Regions from separate parts of the Enterobacter cloacae complex sp. 394I7 genome, predicted to be linked through region 3. Evidence: predicted binding sites of a transcription regulator. Region 3 holds the regulator's gene; each other region holds the start of a gene.
What was found. The regulator PurR, encoded in region 3, represses purine synthesis genes. The targets are predictions, from matches to a motif close to CANGCAAACGTTTGCNTG.
Positions count from the first base shown of each region.

Region 1: a site for PurR is predicted at 8,999-9,016, ahead of purM (phosphoribosylformylglycinamidine cyclo-ligase). Genes of this name have one in related genera too.
Region 2: a site for PurR is predicted at 5,169-5,186, ahead of gltS (sodium/glutamate symporter). Genes of this name have one in related genera too.

Region 1 covers NZ_JBXWCR010000007.1:63,050-73,657, reverse strand. The annotation lists gene AC2FAP_RS19760 (LysR family transcriptional regulator) at 1-648, shown strand, start outside; gene AC2FAP_RS19755 (YfgG family protein) at 645-815, opposite strand; gene AC2FAP_RS19750 (EAL domain-containing protein) at 1,186-3,426, shown strand; gene ppx (exopolyphosphatase) at 3,431-4,969, opposite strand; gene ppk1 (polyphosphate kinase 1) at 4,973-7,033, opposite strand; gene purN (phosphoribosylglycinamide formyltransferase) at 7,263-7,904, opposite strand; gene purM (phosphoribosylformylglycinamidine cyclo-ligase) at 7,901-8,938, opposite strand; gene AC2FAP_RS19725 (6-phospho-beta-glucosidase) at 9,205-10,608, shown strand, end outside.
Region 2 covers NZ_JBXWCR010000005.1:124,058-134,665, forward strand. The annotation lists gene yicI (alpha-xylosidase) at 1-1,842, shown strand, start outside; gene AC2FAP_RS17815 (AsmA family protein) at 1,903-3,606, opposite strand; gene xanP (xanthine/proton symporter XanP) at 3,726-5,117, opposite strand; gene gltS (sodium/glutamate symporter) at 5,343-6,545, shown strand; gene recG (ATP-dependent DNA helicase RecG) at 6,548-8,629, opposite strand; gene trmH (tRNA (guanosine(18)-2'-O)-methyltransferase TrmH) at 8,633-9,322, opposite strand; gene spoT (bifunctional GTP diphosphokinase/guanosine-3',5'-bis pyrophosphate 3'-pyrophosphohydrolase) at 9,327-10,608, opposite strand, start outside.
Region 3 covers NZ_JBXWCR010000001.1:891,442-902,049, reverse strand. The annotation lists gene eptA (phosphoethanolamine transferase EptA) at 1-817, shown strand, start outside; gene AC2FAP_RS04410 (TetR/AcrR family transcriptional regulator) at 859-1,458, shown strand; gene nemA (alkene reductase) at 1,512-2,609, shown strand; gene gloA (lactoylglutathione lyase) at 2,710-3,117, shown strand; gene rnt (ribonuclease T) at 3,214-3,864, shown strand; gene grxD (monothiol glutaredoxin 4) at 3,910-4,257, opposite strand; gene AC2FAP_RS04385 (C40 family peptidase) at 4,597-5,370, shown strand; gene sodB (superoxide dismutase [Fe]) at 5,493-6,074, shown strand; gene AC2FAP_RS04375 (MFS transporter) at 6,113-7,279, opposite strand; gene cydH (cytochrome bd-I oxidase subunit CydH) at 7,443-7,532, opposite strand; gene purR (HTH-type transcriptional repressor PurR) at 7,830-8,855, shown strand; gene punR (DNA-binding transcriptional activator PunR) at 8,872-9,783, opposite strand; gene punC (purine nucleoside transporter PunC) at 9,899-10,608, shown strand, end outside.

The DNA of each region.
Region 1 (10,608 bases), on a different contig from region 3:
ATTCGGTCCGTGAGTGAGTTCAGCCACGACGTGAGTGGCACCATTACGCTTGGTACGGGCGCAACGGCCTGCATTCATCTTCTGCCGCCGCTGTTACAGCAGCTCGGACGTGACTATCCGCTTCTCAGAGTGGGCGTGACGACCGGCAATACGCTCGACATCGTCCGGGCAATTGAAGAAAACCGTCTTGATATGGGGCTGGTGACGTTACCGGTGAGCGGAAGAGCGCTCGACGTTACGCCGGTGATGGACGAAGAGTTTGTTTTTATCGCGTCGCTGGACCAGCAGGACGGTTTTCAGCCGTTGACGCCCGCTGCGTTGCACGCGCAGCCATTCATTGCTTTTGAATCAGGCAGCGGCACCCGGGCGCTGATCGACGGCTGGTTTGCGGCCGAGGGGCGAATCCTCACGCCGGTGATGCAGCTGGGCAGCATCGAGGCGATCAAGCGGATGGTACGTGCGGGGCTTGGCTACAGTATCGTGCCGCGTATGGCCGTAGACCTGGCGGCTGACCGCGAAGGGCTATGCATGATGTCGCTCACGCCCGTGCTGCAGCGACAGCTGGCTGTGGTGATGCGCCAGGATAAAATCCTGAGCAAAGGAATAGCAGGGATAATTCGGATATTACAAAATCCTTCGACGCGTTAGCGATCGGCTGAATCAACGGTCAGGCTGGATTGCTGTGACTGGGCCTTGTCCTGATGGTGATACCAGGCGCCAATAGAGGAGTAAACGAAGCGGCCGAAGAAAAACAGGAAGCTGATAAGCAGTATGATGCGGGTCATCCGGGTGTTGAACTGATGTCGTTTTCGCATACGCGTGGCCTGACTCACTGTGTTTTTCCTGGGCATGCCCTTTTGGGCGACAGGGATATTAAGGCACAGCGGGAAGAGAGGGTCAATTCGCAAATGTGTAAATAACCGTCAACAGTTACATTAATTAATGTTATTGAAATTAATAATTGCATTTACCATATTGATAATATGAAGAAAACTATTTCAAAAAAAATGTAAGAAAGGATCGTTTGAGTAAATTAGTTTGATTTAAGTCAACGGTTTCCCTGGCCTGGTATTTAAAATCCCACCTCCATGCTGTTCGCCCCACACCTTGTCGGGCGGCAGGTACGTCAGGTTGGATGCCTGTCTTCATTTCCCTCTGGAGCGAAAGGGGTTTAAACGGGCATCTATGAACATTATTTCTTTCCTGAAAAACAATAAAGACCGCTGGTGGGCTTTACCGCTTATTTTACCGGTGGGTTTACTGCCTGTATTAAGCGTTGCCAATACCTTTACCCGATTGGGCGATGGTCTGGTGGCACTCTATTATTTACCTCTCTCCTTTCTGCTTTCAGTGATGATGTTTTTTGGTCTGGAAGCGCTTCCCGGCATCGTATTGTCACTGTTCATCCGCTACTACCCGTCGGTTGGGTTGTTCGAAACCATCGCCGGCATTTTTCATTTTATTGTCCCTGTTGTGCTCAGCTGGGGAGGGTATCGGGTGTTTGCGCCCAGACGCAGCATGACGGCTTACGGGGATGTCAGACTGATGGCGCAGCGTATCTTCTGGCAGGCCTTTTGCCCCGCGACGCTGTTTCTGGTGCTGTTTCAGTTTGCCCTCTATCTGGGGGTGTATGAGAGCCGTCAGAGCCTGGAGGGGTTGACCCCGCTTAATATTCGCACGTTGATTAACTATCAGGCGCTGCTGGTCAGTGGGCTGACGGGCGTGCCGTTAAGCTATTTATTGATCCGTCTGATTCGCCATCCGCGGTATATCAGAAGTCTTGTCTCGCAGGTGCGAATGCAGATAGACAAAAAGGTGACGGTCATTGAATTTCTGCTGTGGGCCATTGCGCTTGGCGGGCTGCTTACCCTGCTGCTGCTCCCGATGAATGAAAACAGCTCGATTTTCACCACCAACTACACCCTGTCGTTGCTGATGCCGGTGATGTTGTGGGGAGCGATGCGGTTTGGCTATAAGCTGATGTCGCTTATCTGGACCCCGGTGCTGCTGGTGTCCATCCACTATTTTTACCGCTATATCCCTCAACAGTCCGGGTATGACATTCAGTTGGCAATTACCTCTTCCAGCTATCTGGTCTTTTCGTTTGTGGTGATTTACATGTCGATGCTGGCCACCTGCCAGCGCGCCGCAAATAAACGTTCCCGCAGGCTGGCGCTACTCGACCCGGTTGTCCATATGCCGAACCTGCGGGCCTTGTCGCGCGATCTTGCCAAAAACCCGTGGTCGGCGCTCTGTTTGCTGCGCATTCCGGAGCTGGAGGTGCTGGGCCGAAATTACGGGGTGTTGTTGCGGATCCTGTATAAACAGCAGCTGGCGCAATGGGTCAATGGCACCTTGCAGCCCAGTGAGCGGGTCTATCACCTCACCGGCTGTGACCTGGCGGTTCGCCTTAACGCGGAATCGCACCAGCAACGCATCGAGGCGCTGGACGAGCATATTAAACAGTTCCGCTTTGTCTGGGATGGGATGCCGCTGCAGCCTCAGGTGGGCGTGAGCTACTGCTATGTGCGCTCACCGGTGACCCATCTCTATCTGGTCCTCGGTGAACTGGGGGTAATTGCCGATCTGTCGATTTCGACCAACCATCCGGAAAATCTGCAGCAGCGCGGTGCTGTCCATCTCCAGCGTAGCCTGAAGGACAAGGTTGCGATGATGAGCCGTCTGCAAAGTGCGCTCGACAGTAACGCGTTTACTCTGCTGGTCCAGCCGGTTTGTGGCGTGCGGGGCGATTGCTACCACGAAGTGTTGCTGCGGATGTCGGATGCAAACGGGGCGTTGCTCTCTCCCTTGCAATTCCTGCCCGTCGCCCAGGAGTTTGGCCTGTCGTCGCGGGTTGATTTGTGGGTTCTGGAGAACACGCTACACTTCCTGGCAGAGCATCGGGTACATCTTCCCGGCCAGCGTTTTGCCATTAATCTGGGCCCTTCCACCGTGTGCCGTGCGCAGTTCCCGGCTGAGGTGAGTCGTCTGCTGGCGAAATACGCCGTGGAACCCTGGCAGCTGATATTTGAAGTGACCGAGTGCAGCACCTTCGGCAGTGGTGAGCAGGCGTTACATACCCTCAGGCAGTTGCAAAAAATGGGGGTACGCATTGCGATTGATGATTTCGGTACCGGCTATGCGAGCTACGCGCGGCTGAAAAGCGTGGACGCCGATATCCTTAAGATAGACGGAAGCTTTATCCGCAATATCGTCAACAACAGTCTGGACTATCAGATAGTGGCCTCGATTTGCCATCTGGCGCGAATGAAGAAAATGCTGGTGGTCGCGGAGTATGTCGAAACAGAAGAGATACGTAGCGCGGTTCACGCGCTAGGTATCGATTATGTGCAGGGTTATCTGATTGGCAGACCGGTGGCGCTTGAGTCACTGCTGGAAGCAGAGGCGTCGCCGGTCGAGGCCTGAGGGGTTACGCCGCGACGTCTGAGCTCTCTTCTTCGATTTTGAGTAGCCAGCCGGTGACCGCTTCCCAGTACTGCTGCTCTTTTTCCAGATCCAGCAGCACCAGCGCATTCTGGCTAAACCAGTCTGGCGGGAAGCTCAGGGTCCAGTGGTTGTCATCCGTTTTGAGCTTCAGCGTGGGCGGGGTGGTCGTGGCCTGACGCTGGTTATTGAGCAGGACGCCGAGACGCAGCAGCTGAATAAGCGGCAGGAATTGCTTCTTCTTAAACAGCGTGAAGCGCGGCAGATCGTCAAGCTTGATGGCTTTACGATGGTAGCGCACCAGGGTCGCCATCATGGTTTGCTGCTCCTGGTTGAAGCCAGGCAGATCGCTGTTTTGCAGGATATAGGCTGAGTGGCGGTGCATTCCGCTGTGGTTAATATTCAGTCCCACTTCGTGCAGCATCGCTGCCCATTTCAGCAGGGCGGCAAGCTGCGGATGCGCCAGCTTAGGGTTCTGCTCCTGCCACTGGTCGTATATCTGAACGGTTGTTTCCAGCACGCGCTTCGCCTGTTCGCGGTCGATATTGTACTGGTTTGCCAGGCTTTGTGCGGTGCGGCTACGAATATCCTGATGGCGGAAACGGCCTTCCATTTCATACAGCACACCTTCACGCAGCGCGCCGTCGGAAAGACGCAGCTCTTTAATTGCCAGCGCATCAAATACGCCGCACAGGATAGCCAGCCCCGGTACGAATACCGCTTTGCGCTCGTCGGAAAGACCCGGCAGGCTTAAGGCGTCAAAGCTTTTATGTTTCAGCACCTCTTCGGTCAGCAAGGTCAGGCGCTCAGGGGTGATAAACCCATCTTTTTCACCCATCGCCAACAGCACTTCATGTGCCGCTTTGATGGTGCCCGATGCGCCCAGCGCTACGTTCCAGCCCTGAATACGGTACTGCCAGGCCAGGTTCTCCAGTTTCTGGATAGCGGCCATGCGCGCGCGCTGGAAGTTTTCGCGGCTGATTGCGCCACCCGGGAAATACATCTGCGCAAAGCTGACGCAGCCCATACGACGGCTTTCGACCAGACGCGGCTCAAAATCTTCGCCGATCACCAGTTCCGTAGAGCCGCCGCCGATGTCGATGACCAGCTTGCGCCCTTTTTCCGGCTGAGTGTGTTCCACACCCATGAAAATCAGACGGGCTTCCTCGTTACCGGAGATGATCTCAATGGGGTAGGGGATCACTTTTTCGGCCCGCTTGAGGAATTCAGGCGCGTTCAGCGCCTGGCGCAACGTGTGGGTGCCTACAATGCATACGCTGGAGGGCGAGAAGCCCTGCAGGCGTTCAGCAAATAGCGACAGGCAGTTTAAGCCTCGCTCCATTGCCTCTTCGCTGAGCATGCTGCGCTCATCAAGACCATCCGCCAGGTGTACACGCTGCTTCAGACGACCGATGATCTGCAACGCGCCATCCACCTCACGGGCGATGACCATGTGGAAACTGTTAGAACCAAGATCGACCGCGGCGAATTCCTGCGGGCGTGGGGTCTTATCATTTATCGGCATAGGTTAATCGGGTTGCTCGAGTGATTTGATATAGTCGTAAATCGCCAGTTGCGACCGCACTTTACGGCGATTGCCGCGCGGTACATAGCGGTTACTGAGTTCTTTGTCGATATAGCGTGCTTTCACCGTATCGCTGAACAGAATCTCGATGATATCGAGGATCTGCTGTTTCAGCCGCGGATCCAGGAGCGGTGTCGCGACTTCAATTCGGTAGTCAATATTGCGCGTCATCCAGTCTGCAGAGGAGAGATAGACCTGTTTATCACCCGCATTATCGAAAATATAGACCCGATCGTGTTCCAGGTAGCGGTCAACAATGCTGATCACGCGAATATTGTCGCTAATGCCTTCGAGTTCAGGGATCAGTGAGCACATACCGCGTATCAACAGATTGACCGGAACGCCGGAGCTGGACGCCGCATACAGACGATCCACCAGTCCTTTGTCGACCAGGTTGTTGAGTTTCAGCGTAATGCCCGACGACAGCCCTTTCTGGGCATTAGCGATCTCTTTATCGATCATGTCGTACAGCAGGCGGCGTGAGTTCTGCGGCGAGACCAGCAGATAATCGAAGCTGACCGGGCGGTACGGGTTCTCAATAAAGTTGAACACCCGGCGAACCTCGTTAGTGATGCGCGCATCGGCAGTCAGCAGCGAGTAGTCGGTATAAATTCGCGCGGTTTTTTCGTTAAAGTTTCCGGTTCCGATGTGGGCATAACGCACCACGTCCTCCCCCTCTTTACGGGAGATAAGGAACAGCTTGGCGTGAATTTTCAGCCCGGGTGCTGAGAAGATAACGTGGACACCGGCTTCCGTCAGACGGCGCGCCCAGTGAATGTTTGCCTCTTCGTCGAAGCGTGCCTGCAGCTCAACCACCACGGTCACTTTTTTGCCGTTATGCGCCGCATGGATCATCGCGTCGATGATGCGGGAATCTTTTGCTACACGGTAGATGTTGATTTTGATCGCCAGTACGTTCGGGTCGAACGAAGCCTGACGCAGCAGTTCCAGCACGTGTTCAAACGTATGGTACGGATAGTAGAGCAGGACATCGCGCTCGCGAATGGCGTCGAAACCGTTACGGAATTTATCGAACCAGAGATGGCGCAGACGCGGCAGCGGTTTGTTCACCAGATTGGCCTTGCCGACGTTCGGGAAGCCAATAAAGTCTTTAAAGTTATGGTAACGACCGCCCGGCACGATGGAGTCATAGCGAGAAATGGTCAGCTTGTCGCGCAGCATTTCCACCATGGCATCTGGCATATCGCGCTGATAAACAAAGCGCACCGGCTCCGCGGTCAGGCGCTGTTTCAGGCTGGATGACATCAGCTCCATCAGGCTGGCTTCCATCTCGTGCACCAGATCGTATTCGGCGTCACGGGTCATCTTCATGGAGTAGGCGTTTAACGCGTCGTAATCGAAGAAGCCCTTGAAGATGTCGTCCAGGCAGTAACGCAGGATGTTATCGAGCAGGATCATTGGCTTGCGTCTGCGCGGAGTTTCCGGCGGCAGGTTCACAAAGCGCGGCACCTTATCGGACGGGATCTCAAGCAATGCGTAACGAATCGTGTCGCCACGAATAATTTCCACCGCGAGGTAGGTGTAGTCATCTTTCAGGAACTGCACCAGATCGGTTTCGCGGTTGATCAGAATAGGGGTAATGTGCTGGCGCAGGTAATGTTTGAAATAGTGACGCAGCCAGGTTTGTTGGTTAACAGAAAGCTGACGCTCGTTAATCAGGAAGATTTGATTGCGTGCCATTTCCAGCAGCAGTTCGTTATACAGGCCGTCAAACTCCTGATCGGCTTTCAATACGCGCGACTGAATTTTGCCCAGCAGATGGCGCGAGTGAGAGTTTAAGCCCTGTTCTTCGCTGATGATGATTCGCCGTTTCAGTTCGGCAAAGCGAACCTTGTAGAACTCATCCAGGTTGTTGGAATAAATCCCCAGAAAACGCATACGCTCGATAAGCGGGTTACTTTTGTCTGCCGCTTCCTGGAGTACACGTTCGTTGAATGCTAACCAGCTTAGCTCTTTCTCGATATATAACTTTTCCTGACCCATTACAGCTCACACTCCAGTTCAATCACAGGACGTGGTAAATCCGTCTCGTCCTTATTATGGCGAGCATTTCCACGATATGTCCAACAGTGCCAGAAAAGTATGACAGTTATTTTTTTTCTGGGGGATTTTAGAGGGTTGGGGGAAGGGCATGTCGGGAAGCGCGGTGCTCACCCGACAGTGAAGACCACAGGCCCGTGCAGGCGTCGCGCCGCCGGGCACATCAAACAAACTACTCGTCAGCGGCATAACCCTGTGCAGGGAGCCTGACGCCGTCCAGCCAGGCGACACCGTCGCGCATCTGAAGACGCCCGTCAACAAACCAGCTTACCACCAGAGGATAAATGGCGTGTTCCTGCGTCTGCACGCGTTCGGTAACGTCGTCTTCGCTGTCACCTTCAAAGACCGGCACCTTTGCCTGCAGGATCACCGGCCCGCCGTCCAGCTCGTCGGTAACGAAATGCACGGAGGTACCGTGCTCTTCATCGCCGTTTTCCAGAACCTGACGATGGGTGTGCAGGCCGGGATACTTCGGCAGGAGGGAAGGGTGGATATTCAGCAGACGACCAGCGTAGTGCCCGACAAAGGCCGGGCTCAGGATACGCATATACCCCGCCAGCACGACAACGTCAGGCGCGTAGGCATCAATCTCCTGAACCAGTTCCCGGTCAAACGCTTCACGTCCGGAAAACTGGCTGGCTTCCAGCGCGTGCGCGGGAATGTTCTCTTCCCGGGCACGTTCAAGGCCGAACGCGTCGGCCTTATTGCTGAATACTGCCCGAATGGTGCCGTTGATTTTCTTCTGTTTGCAGGCGTCAATTATCGCCTGCAAATTGCTTCCGTTACCGGAAATGAGCACCACAATGTTTTTCATTCAATGACCACACGCTGTTCGGAATCGGATGCTTTGATAATACCGATTTTCCACGCGTTTTCACCTTTGTCGGTCAGCAGCGTAATCGCCTTATCCGCTTCGCTTGCTGGCAGCGCGATAACCATGCCCACGCCACAGTTAAAGGTGCGGTACATCTCGTGTGAGCTCACGTTGCCCGCAGTCTGCAGCCAGTTAAAGACGGACGGCCACTGCCAGGACGATTCGTCGATCACCGCCTGGGTGTTGTCCGGCAGGACGCGCGGAATGTTTTCCCAGAAGCCGCCACCGGTCAGGTGGGCAATGGCGTGCACGTCAACCTTCTCGATCAGCTCCAGCACGTTTTTCACGTAGATGCGGGTCGGCGCCAGCAGATGGTCAGCCAGTGGCTTGCCATCAAGCTCGGTGGTCAGTGGATCGCTGCCGCTCACGTCGAGGATTTTACGCACCAGAGAGTAGCCGTTCGAGTGTGGGCCGCTGGAGGCCAACGCGATCAGCACATCACCATCAGCTACTTTACTGCCGTCGATAATTTCTGATTTTTCTACTACGCCAACGCAGAAGCCTGCGACGTCATAATCTTCGCCATGATACATACCGGGCATTTCGGCGGTTTCACCACCGACCAACGCACAGCCAGACTGCAGACACCCTTCGGCAATGCCGTTAATGACGCTTGCTGCGGTATCCACGTCCAGTTTTCCGGTCGCGTAGTAATCCAGGAAGAACAGCGGCTCTGCGCCCTGAACCACCAGGTCGTTAACACACATCGCGACCAGATCGATACCGATCGTGTCGTGACGTTTTAAATCCATCGCCAGGCGCAGTTTCGTCCCTACACCATCAGTACCCGAGACCAGAACAGGTTCACGATATTTTTGCGGCAGCGCGCACAGTGCGCCGAATCCACCCAGACCACCCATCACTTCCGGGCGGCGGGTTTTTTTCACCACACCTTTGATTCGGTCAACCAGCGCATTACCTGCGTCAATATCAACACCGGCATCTTTGTAGCTGAGAGAAGTTTTGTTGGTCACGGCTCAAGTCCCCACGCGATTGCATAGCTAGTAAGAAAAATCGGCGCAATTCTAACAGTCCAGGCAAACGTTTGCGAGCCTATTCTCGGCGAGAGGATTTTTTTTTCAGCAGGCCCTGCGAATGCGCCCAAAGTTGAGTCTGTTCACGAAAATGAAACCGGTTTCGGTTTTCTCCTTGCAACAGAAAGCCCCTTTGCACATCATCAGAATGAAACCGGTTTCTGTAATTGTTTTTGCAGAAAATAACGCAGAATGAGGGAAAGTGTATGTCAGGATTCAAAGCAGATTTTCTGTGGGGTGGTGCGGTCGCAGCGCATCAGCTGGAAGGGGGCTGGAACGAGGGCGGTAAGGGGATCAGCGTTGCCGATGTGATGACTGCCGGCGCGCACGGCGTGCCGCGTGAAATCACCAACGGCGTGCTGCCAGGGAAAAATTACCCTAACCATGAAGCCATCGATTTCTACCATCGCTATAAAGAGGACATCAAACTCTTTGCCGAGATGGGCTTCAAATGCTTCCGTACCTCCATCGCCTGGACGCGTATCTTCCCGAAAGGGGACGAGCTGGAGCCTAATGAAGCTGGCCTGAAATTCTATGACGACCTGTTTGACGAGTGCCTGAAGTATGGCATCGAGCCGGTTATTACCCTTTCCCATTTCGAGATGCCGTTCCACCTTGTCACCGAATACGGTGGCTGGCGTAACCGTAAGCTGATCGACTTCTTTGTTCGCTTTGCGGAGGTTGTGTTCAGACGTTACCAGCATAAAGTGAAGTACTGGATGACCTTTAACGAGATCAATAACCAGGCCAACTTCCACGAAGACTTTGCACCGTTTACCAACTCCGGTCTGAAGTACGAGCCGGGCGAAGACCGCGAACCGGTAATGTTCCAGGCGGCACACTATGAGCTGGTGGCCAGCGCCCTGGCGGTGAAGGCCGGGCGCGACATTAACCCGTCGCTGCGGATCGGCTGCATGATTGCCATGTGTCCAATCTATCCGCTGACCTGTGCCCCGGACGATATGATGATGGCGATGAACGCCATGCACCGTCGCTACTGGTTCACCGATGTCCACGTGCGCGGCAAGTACCCACAGCATCTGCTTAACTACTTTGCTCGTCGCGGTTTCACGCTGGATATCACAGAAGAAGATAACGCGGCGCTGACGCAGGGGTGTGTCGATTACATTGGCTTTAGCTATTACATGTCTTTCGCCACCAAAGCGACGGCGGATAACCCGGAGCTGGATTACGACGAAAGTAAGAGCCTGGTCTCCAACCCGTACGTGCAGAAATCTGACTGGGGCTGGCAGATTGATCCGGTGGGCCTGCGTTACTCCCTGAACTGGTTCTGGGATCACTATCAACTGCCCCTGTTCATCGTGGAGAACGGCTTTGGCGCCATTGACGTGCAGGAGAGCGACGGTTCGGTGAATGACCAGTACCGTATTGATTACCTTGCCGCGCACATCCGCGAAATGAAAAAAGCGGTGGTCGAAGATGGCGTTGATCTGATGGGGTATACCCCGTGGGGCTGTATCGACCTGGTGTCTGCCGGAACGGGTGAAATGAAAAAACGCTACGGCTTTATCTTTGTCGACAAAGACAATGAAGGTAACGGCACCCTGAACCGCAGTAAGAAGAAGTCGTTTGACTGGTATAAGCAGGTG
Region 2 (10,608 bases), on a different contig from region 3:
GAAACGGTCTACGGCCTCGGCGAGCGCTTTACCGCGCTGGTGCGTAACGGCCAGACGGTCGAGACCTGGAACCGCGACGGCGGCACCAGTACCGAGCAGTCATACAAAAATATCCCGTTCTATCTGACCAACCGCGGCTACGGGGTACTGGTGAACCATCCGGAAAACGTGTCGTTTGAAATTGGCTCCGAGAAGGTCTCCAAAGTGCAGTTCAGCGTGGAAGGTGAATATCTCGAGTACTTTGTGATAGACGGCCCGACGCCAAAAGAGGTCCTGAACCGTTATACGCGCTTCACCGGGCGTCCGGCACTGCCCCCGGCGTGGTCCTTCGGCCTGTGGCTCACCACTTCGTTTACCACTAACTACGATGAAGCCACGGTGAACAGCTTTATCGACGGCATGGCCGAGCGCGATCTGCCGCTGCATGTATTCCACTTCGACTGCTTCTGGATGAAGGCCTTCCAGTGGTGTGATTTTGAGTGGGACCCGGTGACCTTCCCGGATCCGGAGGGGATGATCCGCCGCCTGAAGGAGAAAGGGCTGAAGGTTTGCGTGTGGATTAACCCGTACATCGGCCAGAAGTCGCCGGTATTTCGCGAACTGAAAGAGAAGGGCTACCTGCTCAAGCGCCCGGACGGTTCCCTGTGGCAGTGGGACAAATGGCAGCCCGGCCTGGCGATTTATGACTTCACTAACCCGGACGCGTGCCGGTGGTATGCCGACAAGCTGAAGGGCCTGGTGGATATTGGCGTCGACTGCTTTAAGACCGACTTTGGCGAGCGTATCCCGACGGACGTCCAGTGGTTTGACGGTTCCGATCCGCAGAAGATGCACAACCACTACGCATACCTATATAACGAACTGGTGTGGAACGTACTGAAAGAAACGGTGGGCGCGGATGAGGCGGTGCTGTTTGCCCGCTCGGCGTCGGTAGGTGCACAACAGTTCCCGGTGCACTGGGGTGGCGACTGTTACGCCAACTACGAATCGATGGCGGAAAGCCTGCGCGGCGGGCTGTCGATTGGTCTGTCCGGCTTTGGCTTCTGGAGCCATGACATCGGTGGATTTGAGAACACCGCGCCGGCACACGTCTACAAACGCTGGTGCGCGTTTGGGCTGTTATCCAGCCACAGCCGCCTGCATGGCAGCAAATCTTACCGCGTACCGTGGGCATACGATGATGAGTCCTGTGATGTGGTGCGTCACTTCACTCAGCTGAAATGTCAGATGATGCCGTATCTCTATCGCCAGGCTGCCCTGGCTCGCGAGTATGGCACACCGATGCTGCGGGCGATGATGCTGGAGTTCCCGGACGATCCGGCATGCGATTACCTCGACCGTCAGTACATGCTGGGGGAGTCGGTGATGGTAGCCCCGGTGTTTTCTGAGGCCGGTGACGTGCAGTTTTACCTGCCGGAAGGGCGCTGGACCCATCTCTGGCATAACGATGAAATCGAGGGCAGTCGCTGGCATAAACAGCAGCATGATTTCCGTAGCCTGCCGGTCTATGTGCGCGATAACACCCTGCTGGCGTTGGGCAACAATCAACAGAAACCGGACTACGCCTGGAACGAGGGGACAGCTTTCCAGCTGTTTAACCTGGGCGATGGCGCGATGGCGGTGAGCGAAGTGCCTGCGGCGGACGGTTCTGTGGCATTTACGCTGAAAGCCACCCGCAGTGGCGACACCGTGACCATTACCGGCACAGGTGACGCGCGAAACTGGTCGGTCTGCTTGCGCAACGTGCGGAAACTGAGTGGCGTAAAAGGCGGCTCAGAGGCCGGGAGTGAGTGGGGCGTGGTGGTGAAAGCGGAGGGTAATGAGGTGGTGGTACACCTTTAATTTTCCTCACCCTAACCCTCTCCCCAACGGGGGGAGGGAAGGGTTTGCTTCTTCTTCCTTTCAGGGAGAGGGCTGGGGCGAGGATAGTGTCGACACCTCTCCCCCCGTCATCGTCTGTTGCACCTGCTGTTTATCCATATTTACCGCATTCAGTTTACCGTTAACCGTCGGCTTCAGCGGTGCGTTGGCCTGCACGCTGCCGCTGGCGGTTAGCTGGATATTGCCATCACCGCCAATGGGCAGCGCCGGCCAGCCCCACGCCTGCAGCACGTTGAGCGGCACGCCGCGTCCGTTCAGGCTGATTGTGGTCTGCCGTGGCGGAAGCTGTGATACCGTCGCCGTGGCTTCCAGAATGCCTTTTTCGGTGAAAGCGCTCAGGTCGGTAATGTTTACCGTTGAGGCGTTAGCGTTCAGCGCCAGCGACGGACGACGCACGTCCACGCGGTTAAAGGTCGCCGCCGCGCCGTTCAGCGTTGCGCTGCCACCCCATACGCCCCACTGGCGATCTTTCGCCAGCTGCAGGTTCGCACCATAGCCATCAAGAGAGGTGATTTGCCACGGGAAGGCCGGGTCGATATCGATAACCAGGTTGCGGCTCAGGCCGAATTTTTTCAGCGTCAGGCTGTTCAGCCATTCCGGTAACGGCTCCATCCACAGCGTTTTCCAGTTCTGCGGCAGGGTGTATTCCAGCCCGGCGATAGCGACATCGTCCAGCACCAGCGCGTTACCTTCGCGCAGCCAGTTGCCGGAAGCGCGAACCATGCCGCCTTCCCAGCGGGAGGTAAACTGGCGCAGCGCCACGCCTTGCGGGGAGAACTCCGCATTCATGATCGGGTCGAACAGATGCAGAGAGCCATAAATAAACTCGCTGGCGTTCATGGACAAACGCCCCTCCTGACTTTGCCAGTCGCCTTTGCTGAGTGTCAGGTTGCGCAGGCTTAAATCGAGATCGGTCACCGCCCAGTCCGGCCCCTGCAGGCGTGCGTCAGTCACTTCCAGACGGCCAATCTGCAGCGAGGGAATGGTGGTCAGAGGCGCGAAGAAATCCACCAGTGACTTATCGCTTTGCAGGCGGATCTCATTCAGACGCATGGTGTCGATAATCCAGCTGCCGTCAGCGTTGCGCAGGGCGGACCCGGTGAGCGAACCGCGCGCCATATCGGCACCAATGGTGTTCAGCACCACCTCTTTGCCGTTGAGTTGTCCCTGGATCAGCACGTTGGTGGCCGGCACGCCGTTCAGGGTAAGCGAGCCTGCGCTCACCTGGATCTGTGCGTTTTTACCCAACACATTGCCTGCTTCTGGCTGCCACGGGCTGACGCCGCCCGTCACTTTCTGTGCGCTGAGATCCCATTCCGTATTGGGGCTGTTAAAGGCCATGTTGTTCAACTGCAAACGGTCCGCCTGGAACGGGAGCGGTGCCGTCTGAGGAGAAAGATTAAGCGTGCCATCGAACAGGGTAATGGTGTCCATGTGCAGCGGATCGGTGACCTGTCGGCTACTCAGACCAATATCGACTTTCCTGGCTACCAGCGTGGCGGGTTTACCGTCGCGGCCAAACGTGACGTTTTCCAGAATGATGTGGGAAGGTGACGAAAAGCGGTGATCCATCAGGTCGAAATTGAGTTCGTAATCGGTATTCACCGTTATCCAGTTGCTGGCCTGAGATGCTCCCCAGCGGGTCTGGAGCAGAATATAGAGCGCCAGCACCACAATGAGCAGGGCCACCAGAAGATAGACGAGTACCTTTCCAATAAATTTCATGGTCTTCCATCCCGCGAAACGCACATAAGGGAGTTATGCACGATTTATGCGCAATGCTCAAGGCGGGAATGGTGTAAAGAGATGTCACGGCAGGCGTTGACAGCCTGCCGTGAGGGCGATCAATTTTTCTCAGGCGGGAAAACGAGGTTCAGAACAATCGCAGTGATACCGCCTGCCGCAATGCCGGAAGAGAGCAGGTTTTTCACCCAGTCCGGGGCAAACTGCAGGATCAGCGGTTGCTGTGAAACACCCAGACCCACGGCCAGCGACAGGGCAATGATCATGATGGCGCGGCGGTTCAGCGGTTCGCGGGAGACGATACGTACACCGGAAGCCGCGATGGTCCCGAACATCACCAGCGTTGCGCCGCCCAGCACCGGTTCAGGTATATGCTGCACAAAACCGCTTACCGCCGGGAACAGGCCGAGGACGATCAGCATCAGCGCCACCACAAAACCGACGTAGCGGCTGGCAACGCCAGTCAGCTGGATCACGCCGTTGTTCTGGCCGAAGCAGGAGTTCGGGAAGGTGTTGAAGACCGCAGAGACAAACGAGTTCAGGCCGTTCGCCAGCACGCCGCCTTTCAGGCGTTTCATATACAGCGGGCCGGAGACCGGCTGCTCGGAGACATCAGACGTGGCGGTGATATCGCCAATCGTCTCCAGCGAGGTGATCATAAAGACCAGCATCAGCGGCAGCAGCAGACCCCAGTCAATGCCCAGGCCGTAGTACAGCGGTGTTGGAATGGTGATCAGCGCACTGTTGGTCTGCGGGGTATTCTCCGGTAGCATACCCAGCGCCCAGGCCAGCAGATAACCGGCCGCCATGGCGATCACCAGCGATGCCACACGCAGATACGGGTTACGCTGACGGTTAAGCAGAATAATGATTGCCAGTACCACGCCGGCCAGCAGCAGGTTTTTCGGTGCACCAAAAGTGTGGTCGCTCATTGCCGCATAACCGCCACCGATGGAGGTCAGGCCAACCTGAATCAGCGACAGGCCAATGATCATCACCACCACGCCGGATACCAGCGGCGTGATCACGCGACGCGCCAGGTGCAGTACCCGGGAGATCACCATCTCGGTGCAACTGGCCAGCATCAGCGTGCCAAACAGCGCCGCCATCATGGTCGGAACATCCGCGCCGCCGGTTTTGAGGGCTGTACCGCCCATGATCAGCGGTGCGACGAAGTTAAAACTGGTGCCCTGGATCGACAACAATCCAGACCCCACCGGGCCCCACGCTTTAATTTGAATAATGGACGCCACGCCGGAGGCAAAGAGGGACATACTGATGATGTGCTGTGTATCCTGAGCCGGTAAACCAAGCGCCTGGCAGATCAGCAGCGCCGGGGTGATCACCGCAACGAACATAGCCAGCAGGTGTTGGCAGGCGGCAAAGAGCGTCTGAGGAAGAGGCGGACGGTCTTCAAGGCGGTAAATCAGTTCGCTATTTTGCTTCTGCGCAATCGGTTGCGCATCGGGAGACTCAAGGGTGTTAACGGACATCGGCGGCAATCCCACGGTGGAAAAGCGGGCATTTTATCTGACCACCTGGTAAAAGCAAACGATTGCCAACAAAAAAAGACAAGAAAATCTGCCGCTGTGAGCAGGTTTTCTACAACCCATGGGGAAAAAAAATTACACTTTTTGCGCCGGCGGCTCATGACGAGCGCAAGCCGGCCCAGGATAACGCCGCGTGTGTATGGAACACGCGCATAACAGGAGCCTTTTATGATTCATCTCGATACGTTGTCGACCCTTGTTGCCGCAACGCTGGTCTTACTGCTTGGCCGTAAGCTCGTACACAGCGTTTCCCTTCTGAAGAAATACACCATTCCTGAACCTGTTGCCGGCGGACTGCTGGTGGCGCTGGCCCTGCTGGTGCTGAAGAAAAGCATGGGCTGGGAAATTGATTTTGATATGTCCCTGAAAGATCCGCTGATGCTGGCCTTCTTTGCCACCATTGGCCTGAATGCCAACCTGGCGAGCCTACGGACGGGTGGCAAAGTGCTCGGCGTATTTCTGATCGTGGTGGTAGGGCTGCTAGTGATGCAAAACGCCATTGGTATCGGGATGGCTACGCTGCTGGGGCTGGATCCGCTGATGGGGCTGCTGGCCGGATCAATCACCCTCTCTGGTGGCCACGGTACCGGGGCGGCGTGGAGCAAGCTGTTTACTGAGCGCTACGGCTTTGAAAACGCCACCGAAGTGGCGATGGCCTGCGCCACCTTCGGTCTGGTGCTGGGCGGCCTGATCGGCGGGCCGGTGGCGCGGTATCTGGTGAAGCACTCTGGTACGCCAGACGGAAGACCGGACGATGAGCTGGTACCCACTGCCTTTGAAAAACCCGACGTCGGGCGCACCATCACTTCGCTGGTGTTGATTGAAACTATCGCGATGATTGCCATCTGCCTGACGGTGGGCAAAGTGGTTGCGCAATGGCTGGCAGGTTCAGCGTTCGAGCTCCCGACGTTTGTGTGCGTGCTGTTTGTTGGGGTGCTGCTGAGTAACGGTCTGGCGCTGATGGGCTTCTACCGCGTATTTGAACGTGCCGTATCGGTGCTTGGCAACGTCTGCCTGTCGCTGTTCCTGGCGATGGCCCTGATGAGCCTCAAGCTCTGGGAGCTGGCCTCACTGGCGCTGCCGATGGTGGCTATTCTGGCCGTTCAGGCACTGTTTATGGCGTTCTATGCCATGTTTGTAACCTGGCGCATGATGGGTAAAAACTACGATGCAGCAGTGCTGGCGGCCGGGCATTGTGGGTTTGGTCTGGGGGCAACGCCGACGGCTATCGCCAACATGCAGGCGATCACCGAACGTTTTGGGCCTTCGCATATGGCGTTTCTGGTGGTCCCGATGGTCGGGGCGTTCTTCATTGATATCGTCAACGCGCTGGTGATCAAGCTTTACCTGATGCTGCCGATGTTTGCCTGAGATCAGGCGTTGGAATAGCGTTCAGTTTCCGGCATCCAGCGCTCAATTAACGCTGCCGCCTGTTCGGGGTAGCGCTCATGAATATGGCGTGCGAGGCGCTGAACTTCGGGGATCATGGCCTGATCGCGCAGTAAATCTGCCACTTTGAATTCGGCATTACCCGTCTGACGCGTGCCCAGCAGTTCGCCTGGGCCGCGGATCTCCAGGTCTTTTTGTGCAATCACAAAACCGTCGTTACTGTCGCGCAGCACCTGCAAACGCATCTGTGCGGTTTTCGAGAGCGGTGCTTTGTAGAGCAGCACGCAGTGAGAGGCGACAGCACCGCGGCCAACGCGGCCGCGCAGCTGATGGAGTTGCGCAAGGCCAAGACGTTCCGGGTTTTCGATGATCATCAGGCTGGAATTGGGCACGTCTACGCCGACTTCAATCACCGTTGTGGCAACCAGCAAATGCAGTTCACCCTGTTTGAACGACTGCATCACCGCCTGTTTCTCAGTAGGCTTCATCCGCCCGTGAACCAGACCCACGTTCAGCTCGGGCAGCGCCAGCTTCAGCTCTTCCCACGTCGCTTCCGCGGCCTGCGCTTCAAGCAGTTCAGACTCTTCAATTAACGTGCAGACCCAGTAGGCCTGACGGCCTTCGTGAGTGCAGGCGTTGCGCACGCGGTCGATGATATCGCTCCGGCGTGTGTCCGGAATGGCGACCGTGGTGACCGGTGTACGGCCCGGCGGCAGTTCGTCGATGGTCGATGTATCGAGATCGGCGTAGGCGGTCATTGCCAGGGTGCGCGGGATAGGTGTGGCAGTCATGATCAGCTGATGCGGGTGGAAGCCCTGCTGCAGCCCTTTCTCCCACAGCGCCAGACGCTGGTGTACACCGAAGCGGTGTTGTTCGTCGATAATCACCAGGGCAAGACCATTAAACTGTACCTGCTCCTGGAAAATCGCGTGCGTGCCGACAATCATCTGTACCTGACCGCTGGCAATGGCGTCCTGTTGTGCCTGACGCGCTTTACCTTTTTGCTTCCCGGCAAGCCAGCCCACTTCAATCCCAAGCGGGGCAAACCACGCGCGGAAGTTATTAGCGTGCTGTTCAGCCAGCAGTTCGGTGGGGGCCATTAGCGCCACCTGCCTGCCGTGGGCAATTGCGCGCAGGGCAGCCAGGGCTGCAACCAGCGTTTTACCGGAACCCACATCCCCCTGAACCAGGCGCATCATGGGCACATCGAGCGCCATATCGCGTTCGATCTCGGCCGTGACGCGTGCCTGTGCACCGGTGGGTTTAAACGGCAGGGAGGCCAGCAGCTTATCTTTGAGTTCATCTCGCGGGCTTAAGGGCTGGGCATGAAAACGCTGCGCGCCCGCCCTTACCGCCAGCATGCTCAGGTTATGAGCCAGTAATTCCTCAAGGATAAGACGCCGTTGAGCGGGGTGTTTGCCGCTTTCCAGGTCGCTAAGCTGCAGGGTTGGCGGCGGGCGGTGCAGGGTGCGCAGCGCCTCGGGCAGACTCATCATGCCCTGAGCCAGCTCAGGCGGCAGTAGCTCGGTAATGGCGCAGGTATCCAGCAGTTCCAGCACCTGTTCAGTGAGCTTACGCAGCGTTGCCTGCTTGATGCCTTCGGTCGTCGGATAAACCGGGGTCAGAGTCTCCTGCAGCTCCGGCGTGCTCAGATCTCCCTGGACGCGATACTCCGGGTGGATCATCTCTGCGCCGTATTTCCCGCGTTTGGCTTCACCATAGGCCAGCACCCTGCGACCGGTCGCAAGGCTGTTTTTCATGGCCGCATTGAAGTTGAAAAAGCGCAGGGTGAGAATGCCGGTGCCGTCGCTGATCTGACAGGTCATCATCCGGCGTCCGCCAAAGGTGATATTGCAGTTCAGTACTTCGCCTTCAACGGTGGCGTAAATGGCAGGCAGCAGATCGCCAATCTTATAGAGTTGGGTGCGGTCTTCATAACGCAGGGGGAGATGGAGCAGGAGATCCTGCACGGTATGCAGGCCAATTTTTGCCAGTTTACTGCTTTGCGCCGCACCTACGCCCGTCAGGCTATTGAGCGGTATGGCATCCAGCAGACGGCCTTTCATCGGTTATCCTGCGTACTGCATGGTGGCCCACCACTCGGCATCGGCTTCAATTTCGCCCTGCGCGTTGACGTGGGGGTAAGGCAGTTTTTTCTGTTTCGCGACGCGAGCCAGCACCGGGTAACCACCTTCGAACAGCAGGCGCTGCTGCTCCTCTTCCGGCAGCATGCTGTTGCTGCGCTTGTACATGCCCGCGTTCTGACGCTGGCGCTGCGCTTCATAGAGAATGAGCGCAGAGGCCACGGAGACATTGAGAGACTGCACCATGCCGATCATGGGGATGATGATATCCTGATCCGCCAGATCCAGCGCTTCCTGGGTGATCCCGGTTTTCTCCTGACCCATCAAAATACAGGTCGGGCGGGTGTAGTCGATCTCACGAAAATCGACGGCTTTTGCGGACAGGTTAGTGGCCAGGACCTGCATACCGCGACCTTTCAGGTGCGATACGGCTTCGCCAATAGTCTGGTGGGTTTTGACGGACACCCAGCTGTTACTGCCTGCGGCAGTTGAAGCCATGGTTCGCATGCGGGCACCCGGCCAGACGGCGTGCACTTCATGCACGCCTACGGCGTCTGCGGTACGGACAATTGCAGAGACGTTATGAGGTTTGTGGACCTGCTCCATGCAGACCGTCAGGTCAGGCTGACGCCTGGCGAGCATTTCGCAGATACGCTCGTAACGTTTTGAATTCATAAGTCTAGTTTCGGTTACGGGTGACTTTAATCACGTCCGGCATCACGCGGATCTTGCGCATAATGTTCGCCAGATGCACGCGGTCACGGGCGGTCAGACGAATAAAGGCGCTGTAGACGCGGCCATCTTTCTCTTCCGTGTTCAGGCTCTGAATGTTGGAAGAGGCCGTATTGATTGCTGCCGTCAGGTTCGCCAGGGCACCCTGGTGGTTGAACATATCCACCTTAATTTCGGTGATAAATTCCTGTGCCGTCTCTTTATCCCACTCGACTGCCATGAACTTCTCCGCCTCTTTTTGATAGCCGCGGATGTTACGACAGGATTCGTGGTGGATAACCAGACCTTTACCCGGACTGACGTGCGCAATAATCGGGTCACCCGGGATAGGACGGCAACATTTCGCGAAGGTGATAAGTACGCCGTCCGCGCCTTTGATCGGCAGATGACCGTGGCTTTGCGTCGTCGTCGGGATCGCCGTGGTATCACCCTGCTGCAGGTTCTTCGCCACGACCACGCTCATGGCGTTGCCGAGGCCGATTTCTGCCAGCAGGTCATCAAGCGAGGCGAGCTTCATGCGCTCCAGCTCACGCTGAATGTTCTCTTTCGGGATCTCAGCCAGCTTACGGCTACCACCCAACGCATGGTTGAGCAGACGACGCCCCAGGCTGACAGAATCATCGCGCTTGAGGTTTTTCAGCAACTGGCGGATTTTGGCGCGAGCTTTGGAACTCACGACAAAGTTCAGCCAGGCCGCGTTCGGGCGTGCGCCCGGTGCGGTAATAATTTCCACCGTCTGGCCGCTGGAAAGCGGCTGAGAGAGCGGATAAGGCTGCCTGTCGACGCGCGCGCCCACGCAGGCGTGGCCGATATCGGTATGCACGGCGTAAGCAAAGTCGACCGGCGTAGCGCCTGCAGGTAGTTCGACAATGCGGCCTTCTGGGGTGAAAACGTAAATCTCATCCGGGAAGAGATCGGATTTAACGCTCTCGATAAATTCAAACGAGCTACCCGCACTCTGCTGCAGCTCCAGCAGGCTTTGCATCCAGCGCTGGGCGCGGATTTGTGCGGTTGTACTGCTTTCACCACCGTGCTCTTTATAAGCCCAGTGTGCAGCCACACCCATCTCCGCCATCTGGTCCATGTCTTCGGTGCGGATCTGCACTTCAACAGGCACGCCGTGTGGACCGATCATCGAGGTGTGCAAAGATTGATAGCCGTTCGCTTTTGGAATGGCGATGTAATCTTTCATGCGCCCTGGACGCGGTTTGTACAGGCTGTGCATCTGG
Region 3 (10,608 bases):
GCAGGCCTCCTCCTGCGGCACCGAAACGGCCGTCTCCGTGCCCTGCATGTTCTCCGGTATGACGCGCAGTAAATACGATGCCGACCTGGCCCATCACCAGGAAGGGTTGCTGGACGTGCTCGCCCATGCGGGGATCAATATGCTGTGGCGTGACAATGATGGCGGTTGTAAAGGCGCCTGCGATCGCGTTCCCCATACCGACATGACCCAGTGGAAACTCGATCAGTTCTGCAAAGACAACTCCTGCATTGACGATGTGAACTTCACCCGTCTGGACAATGTTCTGGATGGCCTGAAGCAGGACTCCGTACTGGTCATCCACCTGATGGGCAGCCACGGCCCGGCATACTATCGCCGTTATCCGGATAATTTCCGCAAATTTACGCCAACCTGCGATACCAATGAAATTCAGGATTGCGATCACCAGGCGCTGATGAATACCTATGACAACACCATCCTGTATACCGACAGCATGGTCAGTAAAACCATCGATGCCCTAAAAGCGCGTCAGGCGAGCATGAATACCGCCCTGATTTACCTTTCGGATCACGGGGAGTCGCTGGGCGAAAGCGGGATTTATCTGCACGGCACGCCGTATCTGCTGGCCCCAGAGCAACAAACGCACATTCCGTTTATGTTCTGGTTATCACCAGACTATGCGAAAAATTTCGGCGTCAACGCGCAGTGTTTACGTGACCATGCAGCAAAAAATGCGGTTTCGCAGGACAATTTGTTCTCTACCGTATTGGGTATGATGGACATTAAATCAAAGGTTTATCAACAGCAGCTGGATATTCTGAACGCATGTCGCCACTGAACACGCTTGCAATAGACCGAACGGTCTATTAGAGTGCGGCCATGAGCAGAAATACAGAACACGATACCCGAGAACATTTACTGGCGACCGGCGAGCGACTTTGCATGCATCGCGGGTTCACCGGTATGGGGTTGAGCGAGTTATTAAAAACCGCTGAGGTACCGAAGGGGTCGTTTTATCACTACTTCCGGTCCAAAGAGGCGTTTGGCGTGGCAATGCTGGAGCGGCACTATGCCAGCTACCATCAGCGCCTGGCAGCGCACTTTGCCACGGGCGAAGGTAATTATCGCGATCGTGTTCTGCACTTCTATCAGGAAACGCTGAACCAGTTCTGTCAGCAGGGCATCATCAGCGGTTGCCTGACGGTAAAACTTTCTGCCGAAGTGTGCGATCTTTCAGAAGATATGCGCACAGCAATGGATAAAGGGGCCCGCGGGGTTATCGCCCTCATGGCACAGGCGCTGGAGAAAGGCCGCGATGAAAAAACGCTGACTTTTCCCGGCGAACCTTTAACCCAGGCGCAGGTTTTATACGCCCTCTGGTTAGGCGCGAACCTGCAGGCCAAGATTTCTCGCAGTGCGGTGCCGCTTGAAAGCGCACTGGCACATGTAAAAAGCAGCATTACTACGCCTCGCGTATAGCAGGCGTTTTTATTTACGTAATTACTAGACGACTGGTCTACTCAGGAGCCTTTATGTCCGCTGAAAAATTATTTACCCCCTTGAAAGTGGGTGCCGTTACCGCGCCAAACCGTGTGTTCATGGCCCCGCTTACCCGTCTGCGCAGCATTGAGCCGGGTGATATCCCTACCCCGTTGATGGGTGAATATTACCGTCAGCGCGCAAGCTCTGGCCTGATCATCACCGAGGCCACTCAGATTTCTGCTCAGGCTAAGGGTTACGCTGGCGCACCAGGTCTGCACAGCCCGGAACAGATTGCCGCGTGGAAAAAAATCACGGCTGGCGTTCACGCTGAAGAGGGTCGTATTGCCGTCCAGCTGTGGCATACCGGTCGTATCTCTCACAGCAGCATCCAGCCTGGCGGTCAGGCACCGGTTTCCGCCTCTGCCCTGAGCGCGAACACCCGCACCTCTCTGCGTGATGAAAACGGCAATGCGATCCGCGTTGATACGTCTATGCCGCGCGCTCTTGAACTGGACGAGATCCCGGGGATTGTTAACGATTTCCGCCAGGCCGTGGCGAATGCGCGTGAAGCCGGTTTCGACCTGGTTGAACTGCACTCCGCGCATGGCTATCTGCTGCACCAGTTCCTGTCACCGTCCTCTAACCATCGTACCGACCAGTACGGCGGCAGCGTTGAAAACCGTGCGCGCCTGGTGCTGGAAGTGGTGGATGCCGTATGTCAGGAGTGGAGCCCGGACCGCATTGGTATCCGCGTGTCCCCGATTGGTTCTTTCCAGAACGTTGATAACGGCCCGGACGAAGAAGCGGATGCCCTTTATCTGATTGAAGAGCTGGCAAAACGGGGTATCGCGTATCTGCATATGTCCGAGCCAGACTGGGCCGGTGGTCAGCCTTACACTGAAGCCTTCCGTCAGAAAGTACGCGAACGCTTCCACGGTGTGATCATCGGTGCAGGTGCATATACCCCTGAGAAAGCTGAAGATCTGATTAGCAAAGGTTTGATCGACGCCGTTGCATTTGGTCGCGATTTTATCGCTAACCCTGATCTGGTCGCCCGTCTGCAGCAGAAAGCCGCGCTGAACCCTCAGCGTCCGGAAAGCTTCTACGGCGGCGGCGCTGAAGGTTATACCGACTACCCTACCCTGTAATCTCTTCATTGCTCATTGATAGCGGCGACCTTTCGCCGCTATACTAAAACATCGTTTCTGTTCAAATAGATATTCTATTCCATTGGTTAATGAGGAAATTATGCGCCTACTTCACACCATGCTGCGCGTTGGCGATCTGCAACGTTCTGTCGATTTCTACACTAACGTACTGGGTATGAAACTGCTGCGCACCAGCGAAAACCCGGAATATAAATACTCGCTGGCGTTTGTGGGTTACGGCCCGGAAACGGACGAAGCGGTCATCGAACTGACCTACAACTGGGGCGTGGACAGCTATGAGCTGGGCACCGCTTATGGTCATATCGCGCTGGAAGTGGACAACGCAGCCGAAGCCTGTGAACGTATTCGCAGCAACGGCGGTAACGTGACGCGCGAAGCTGGCCCGGTCAAAGGCGGCACCACCGTGATCGCGTTTGTTGAAGATCCGGACGGCTACAAAATCGAGCTGATTGAAGCCAAAGACGCTGGTCGCGGTCTGGGCAACTGATCCCGCAGGGCGCAACATGCGCCCGTACTTTTACTGCATCCCCATCCAAAATTTGCCATAATGCGCACTGCTTTTTTCCCCATGTAAGAGACCCTGATGTCCGATAACGCTCAATTTAGCGGTCTGTGCGACCGTTTTCGTGGTTTTTATCCTGTTGTGATCGATGTTGAAACAGCCGGATTTAACGCTAAAACCGATGCGCTGCTTGAAATTGCCGCCATCACGCTGAAGATGGATGAACAGGGATGGCTTACACCGGACACCACGCTGCATTTCCACGTTGAACCGTTTGAAGGGGCCAACTTACAGCCCGAGGCGCTGGCCTTTAACGGCATCGATCCGCATAACCCGCTGCGTGGTGCGGTAAGTGAATATGACGCGCTGCACGCCATTTTTAAAATGGTGCGTAAAGGTATGAAAGAGAGCAACTGCAGCCGCGCCATTATGGTGGCGCATAACGCCACGTTCGATCACACCTTTACCATGGCCGCTGCCGAGCGCGCGTCGCTCAAGCGTAACCCTTTCCACCCGTTTGTGACCTTCGATACCGCGGCACTGAGCGGTCTGGCGTTGGGACAAACGGTATTATCAAAGGCATGTATTACGGCAGGCATTGAGTTTGACGGTACGCAGGCACATTCCGCGCTTTATGACACCGAGCGGACGGCGGAACTGTTTTGCGAAATTGTGAACCGCTGGAAGCGTCTGGGCGGCTGGCCGCTGCCTATGGGTGACAGTGAAGAATAAAAAAAAGCGACCTCATGAGGTCGCTTTTTTGTCTTCGCAGATAACTTACTCCGCGTCTGGCTCTTCCGTTTTGTACTTCGCAGCCGTTTCTTTGATCAGCTGCTGCAGTTCACCGCGCTGATACATTTCGATCAGGATATCGCAACCGCCGACCAGCTCACCGTCTACCCACAGCTGTGGGAACGTCGGCCAGTTAGCGTATTTAGGCAGCTCAGCGCGGATGTCCGGGTTCTGCAGGATATCAACGTAAGCAAAACGCTCACCACAGGCAGACAGCGCCTGAACCGCTTGCGCGGAGAAGCCACAGCTTGGCAGCTTCGGAGAACCTTTCATATACAGCAGAATCGGGTTTTCAGCGATCTGGCGCTGGATTTTTTCAATAGTGGTGCTCATGTCTTGCTTCCTTTAACTTCTGTTACGGCATTCGTCTGTCATTGTAGCGGTTCAGACTGCCATCGGAAAATAACATTTTTGTCACGTCTTTCTTATTTTACCGCGAGTGATGAAAAGTTGCATTGCAAATGGTGTTTAACCCTGCGGCACTCAGGGTTTTGTTTAGGGAGTGAACAATAGTGCGACAGATTGATGAATTTTTTTGCACTTGCTAACGAAACAGGATTGTAGATTGAAAAATGCTATTAACTTATCGGGTTTTTATAGATTAGAATCGACGGGCTTTGTAAATCATTCGCGGGTATTATTGATGACCTGCATTTATCAGGGGACTGCCCAGTGGCGCGGATAAATAAAATCTCGATCACGCTCTGTGCTTTACTGTTTACAACACTCACTTTCACGCCAGTGGCGAACGCCTCTCAACAGGCGCGGCACTCTGCTGTACAAAAAACGCATCTGGCCAAAACCACAGACCGTAAGAAAAAAACCACCAGCAAGAACGACAAGAAAAAGACCACCACCCAGACTAAAAAGACCGCCTCCAGCAAGACGAAAACAAAACCTTCCCGCACTGCCCACGCAACCAAAAGCAAAGCCTCGCAAACTGCAGCTAATCTCGTGACGGAAAAATGCATCCCCCGCAAAGGTCATAAAGCGAAATGCACGAAGGTCACGAAAATAGCGGAAGTGCATAAGGTTCGCGTACAGAAAGCGCAAAAAACGGCGTTGAACAAACTGATGGGGCAGATTGGCAAACCCTATCGCTGGGGCGGCAGCTCACCGCGTACCGGTTTCGACTGCAGCGGCCTCGTCTATTACGCCTATAAAGATCTGGTGAAGTTCCGAATTCCACGTACCGCCAATGAGATGTATCACCTGCGCGACGCGTCACCGGTCAACCGCGGTGAACTGGAGAATGGCGATCTCGTCTTCTTCCGCACTCAGGGGCGCGGCACGGCTGACCACGTTGGCGTATATGTAGGCAACGGGAAATTTATCCAGTCCCCACGTAGCGGCCAGGACATCCAGATAACCTCTCTCAGTGAAGACTACTGGGTACGTCACTATGTCGGCGCACGCCGCGTGATGACGCCAAAAACCATTCGCTAACCCCTGCCCTGCCACAGCCGTGGCAGGGTAAGTTCCTCTTTTGCATACCCTTTCAATTTGCTATTCTGTCCCTGTTGTCTGTGTGGTTATTGGCAACATAAAAAACAATAAGGAGAGAAGCAATGTCGTTCGAATTACCTGCACTACCATATGCAAAAGACGCCCTGGCCCCGCACATTTCTGCGGAAACCCTGGAGTATCACTACGGCAAACATCACCAGACGTACGTCACCAATCTGAACAACCTGATCAAGGGCACCGATTTTGAAGGCAAAACGCTGGAAGAGATCGTCCGCAGTTCAGAGGGCGGTGTCTTTAACAATGCCGCTCAGGTGTGGAACCACACCTTCTACTGGCACTGCCTGGCACCGAATGCAGGCGGCGAACCTACGGGTGAACTGGCTGGCGCGATTAACGCGGCATTTGGCAGCTTTGCTGATTTTAAAGCGAAGTTTACGGATGCTGCAGTCAAGAACTTCGGTTCTGGCTGGACGTGGCTGGTGAAAGACGCGGATGGCAAACTGGCTATCGTTTCCACCTCGAACGCGGGTACGCCACTGACCACCAGCGCAACGCCGCTGATGACCGTGGACGTCTGGGAACACGCTTACTACATTGATTACCGTAACGCGCGTCCGAACTACCTGGAGCACTTCTGGGCACTGGTTAACTGGGCGTTTGTGGCGAAGAACTTCGCCGCGTAAGAGACACGCAGAAGGGGTTGCCCTTCTGCGTTTTTTAATTATTCAGCAGCGCACGCTGCTTCCGGCTGTTTACGGCCAGACATCATCACTAACAGCAGGCCGAGCGCGGCAATTATCGCCCCCATCACCGGCACAAAGCTGTATCCCAGGCCACCAGAAATGACGGCTCCACCGGCAGCGGCTCCAAGCGCATTGCCAAGGTTAAACGCGCCAATATTGACCGACGACGAGAGACCCGGTGCCTCATGGGCAACGCGCATCACGCGCATCTGCAGCGGCGGAACCACGGCAAAGGTCGCAGCCCCCCAGACAACCATCGCCATCGCCGCCCCGACCTCATTACGCGCCAGCCATGGAATGGCGATCATGATGACAATCAGCAGCGTTAAAAAGCCTTTCAGCGTCCCGCTCACGGAACGATCGGCGAATTTCCCGCCGAGATAGTTGCCTATAGAGAACCCGACACCAATCAGCACCAGCATCGCGGTCACAAAGAGAGGCGTCGCGTGGGTGATATCGTGCAACACCGGTGAAATATAGGTGTACAGGGTAAACATGGCGCCCGCCCCCAGTACGGTGGTCAACAGCGCGGAGAGCACCTGCGGGCGCATCAGTACCGACAGCTCTTTGCGGACGTCAGGACGTTCACCAGCGCTGCCTTTCGGCAAGGAGAAGTACAACGCCACCATGGCGATAACACCCAGCACGGCCGTCGCCAGGAACGACATGCGCCAGCCGATCGCCTCACCCAGCCAGGTTGCGGCAGGTACACCGCCAATGTTGGCAATCGTCAGACCCATAAACATGGTTGCCACGGCACTCGCCTGCTTGTGTTTTGGCACCACGCTTGCGGCCACAACCGATCCCAGCCCAAAGAACGCGCCGTGGTTAAGACTGGTCAGAATGCGGGACAACATCAGGGTGGTGTAATCCGGAGCAATCGCGGAGAGCACGTTGCCCAGCGTAAATATCGCCATCAGGAAAATCAGCGCATTGCGGCGCGCGCGGTGTGAAAGCAGAAGCGTCATGAGCGGTGCCCCCACCATCACGCCAATGGCGTAGGCGCTGATGAGCATCCCGGCCGCCGGGATAGAAACATCCACGCCCCGGGCGATAACAGGCAGTAACCCCATCGGGGAGAATTCAGTGGTGCCAATCCCAAAAGCGCCAATCGCCAGGGCAAGCAGGGGAAAATTGATTTTCATGCGTCAACTCCGGATGCCGTGTCATGTCGTGACACAGAACAAAGAAGCCGAAAGCATGACATCAATCACAAAAAATGAGAAGTTAACAAATTGGCAAAAGATTTTTGCCGCAGGCGTAACAATCAGGAAAACTGAGAGGGAGAGAGCTCTCCCTCCGTGTAAATCAATGCAATGCAGCCGTCAGACCCGCCGCAACAATCAGAGCCAGTACAATAACGGTGGTCACCAGCGAAAACTTCAGATCGTAGCTCATCAATTTTTCTCCTTTTAATCTCCCCACGAAAAGTGAGCCTGCTCATTTTTACACAGTTTAGTTCAAAAATCTTCCTGGATTTAAACTGATAACCACTTTAGCTCTTCCCCTTTTCATCAAGATAGGACAAAATTCCACGCTAAATTTATTAGCGTACCGGCCATTGACCCCCTCCTGACGTCCTGTGTCGTTTTCCCGGCGTGCCGCAATTCAAGATTGCGTGATAAGGGTGAGAGAAGGCAAACGTTTACCTTCAAGTTTTTCAGGAGTTTAGGATATGGTCTGGAGTGACATTTAATGGCAACAATTAAAGACGTAGCAAAACGCGCAAACGTTTCCACTACAACCGTATCACATGTAATTAACAAAACCCGCTTTGTGGCGGAAGAGACGCGCAACGCCGTCTGGGCGGCAATCAAAGAATTACACTATTCACCGAGTGCGGTGGCGCGCAGCCTCAAAGTTAATCACACCAAATCCATTGGTTTGCTGGCTACCAGCAGTGAAGCGGCCTATTTTGCCGAGATCATTGAAGCGGTCGAGAAAAACTGCTTCCAGAAAGGCTATACCCTGATTCTGGGCAACGCGTGGAACAGCATTGAAAAACAGCGCGCTTATCTCTCCATGATGGCACAAAAGCGTGTGGATGGCCTGCTGGTGATGTGTTCAGAGTATCCGGAGTCCGTGCTTTCCATGCTGGAAGAGTACCGCCATATTCCTATGGTGGTCATGGACTGGGGCGAAGCACGTGCAGACTTCACCGACTCCGTCATCGATAACGCGTTTGAAGGCGGCTATATGGCAGGCCGTTATCTGATTGAACGCGGTCACCGTGAGATTGGTGTGATCCCGGGTCCACTGGAGCGCAACACCGGAGCCGGGCGTCTGGCCGGGTTTATGAAAGCGATGGAAGAGGCGCTGATTACCGTGCCGGAAAACTGGATCGTGCAGGGTGACTTTGAACCGGAATCCGGTTACCGCGCAATGCAGCAGATTGTCTCCCAGCCGCATCGCCCGACAGCCGTTTTCTGTGGCGGTGACATTATGGCGATGGGTGCTCTCTGTGCCGCCGATGAACTGGGTTTGCGCGTGCCGCAGGACATTTCCGTGATCGGGTATGACAACGTGCGCAACGCGCGCTTCTTTACCCCGGCGCTGACCACCATCCACCAGCCAAAAGACTCGCTGGGTGAAACGGCCTTCAATATGCTGATGGACAGGATCGTCAACAAGCGTGAAGAGTCTCAGTCTATTGAAGTTCACCCGCGTCTTATCGAACGCCGTTCCGTTGCGGATGGCCCGTTCCGCGACTATCGTCGTTAATCTTTTACGGGGCCAGTTATACTGGCTCCCGTAGCCATTCCCGGTTAAGCGTCTCACTGTCTCCCAGGTAATCCAGCAGCCAGGCCATTGCGGGCGACACATCATTTTGTTGCCAGGTGAGGCAACAGGCCGCATCCGGAAAAGGATTTTCCAGCGTCAGTTCAACCCATTCACCGGTGTCGATTCGGGGCCGTGCAAAATGGCCAGGGACCATGGCAACGCACAGCCCTGCGCTGAGGCATGTTGCTGAGGATTCCCAGTCCGGCGCAACCACCCGTCGCTGGTTATCCAGCAGCCAGGTAATGCGTTTGGGCAACGAACGCGAGGTATCTTCCAGCACCAGCGAGGGCCAGTTACGGAGCGTTTCGTCGCTGAGCGGCCCGTCCATGGCCGCCAGCGGATGATCGCTTGCCACCACACATTTCCAGCTGAGCATGCCCATGTCGCGAAAGGCAAAGCGTCCCCCAACCGGGATCGCCTGCGTGGCACCGATCGCCATCTCTGCCCTGCCATCCGCCAGCGCATCCCAGACGCCGTTAAACACTTCCTGGGATACCCGCAATTCGACATCCGAGAAATGGCGATAGAAATCGACAATCATCTGCCGGGTACGTTCCGGTTTTACGATGTTATCCACGGCAATGGAAAGATGTCCTCGCCAGCCGTTAGCGATCTGCTGACACTGTTCGCGGGTGATCTGCATTTTTTTGATAACAGAACGCCCTTCTTTCAAAAACCATGCCCCGGCGGGCGTTAATTCCACATCACGGTGACGCCGTTCAAACAGCGGAACGGCCAGCCATTCTTCAAGCTGACGCACCGTATAGCTGATTGCCGAGGGGACGCGGTGCAACTCCTGCGCTGCACCGCTAAAGCTGCCGTTGCGTGCAACAGCATCGACCACTTCAAGAGAATAATCTGACCACATTTTCTGCCTGCAAAAATTTTGAATGCACTCGCCAAATATTAGCGTTTCACAAGCTGCTTTGCACTCCCTACACTCTGCGCAAACATAGACCTGCCTCCCTCAGGAGAAAAAAACAATGCAACCCAGGAAAGGATTTTTAGTCTGGCTCGGTGGTTTAAGCGTGCTGGGCTTTTTAGCCACTGATATGTACCTGCCCGCCTTCGCCGCAATGCAGGAAGATTTACAGACCCCGGCGGCAGCCATCAGCGCCAGCCTGAGCTTATTCCTCGCGGGCTTTGCCTTCGCGCAGCTGCTCTGGGGGCCTCTCTCTGACCGCTTTGGCCGTAAACCGGTGCTGTTGCTGGGGCTGGCTATCTTTGCCGTCGGCTGTCTGGGAATGTTATGGGTACGCGATGCAACCTGGCTGCTGGTACTGCGCTTCGTGCAGGCCGTTGGCGTCTGTGCTGCCGCGGTGACCTGGCAGGCGCTGGTCACCGACTACTATCCGGCCAACCGTACAAACCGCATTTTCGCCACCATTATGCCGCTGGTAGGGCTTTCGCCTGCCCTCGCCCCGCTGCTCGGGAGCTGGATCCTGGCGCATTTCGACTGGCAGGCCATTTTCGCTACGCTGTTTGCCATCACGCTGGTCCTGATGATCCCGGCATTCACACTCAAAGCGGCACATAAGAAAGAGACGCCTGCTGACACAACACCGGTGACCTTCACCTCTCTGCTGAGCACCAAAGCGTACCGCGGTAATGTCCTGATTTATGCCGCCTGCTCGGCGAGTTTCTTCGCGTGGCTGACCGGTTCGCCGTTCATTCTTCACGATATGGGTTACAG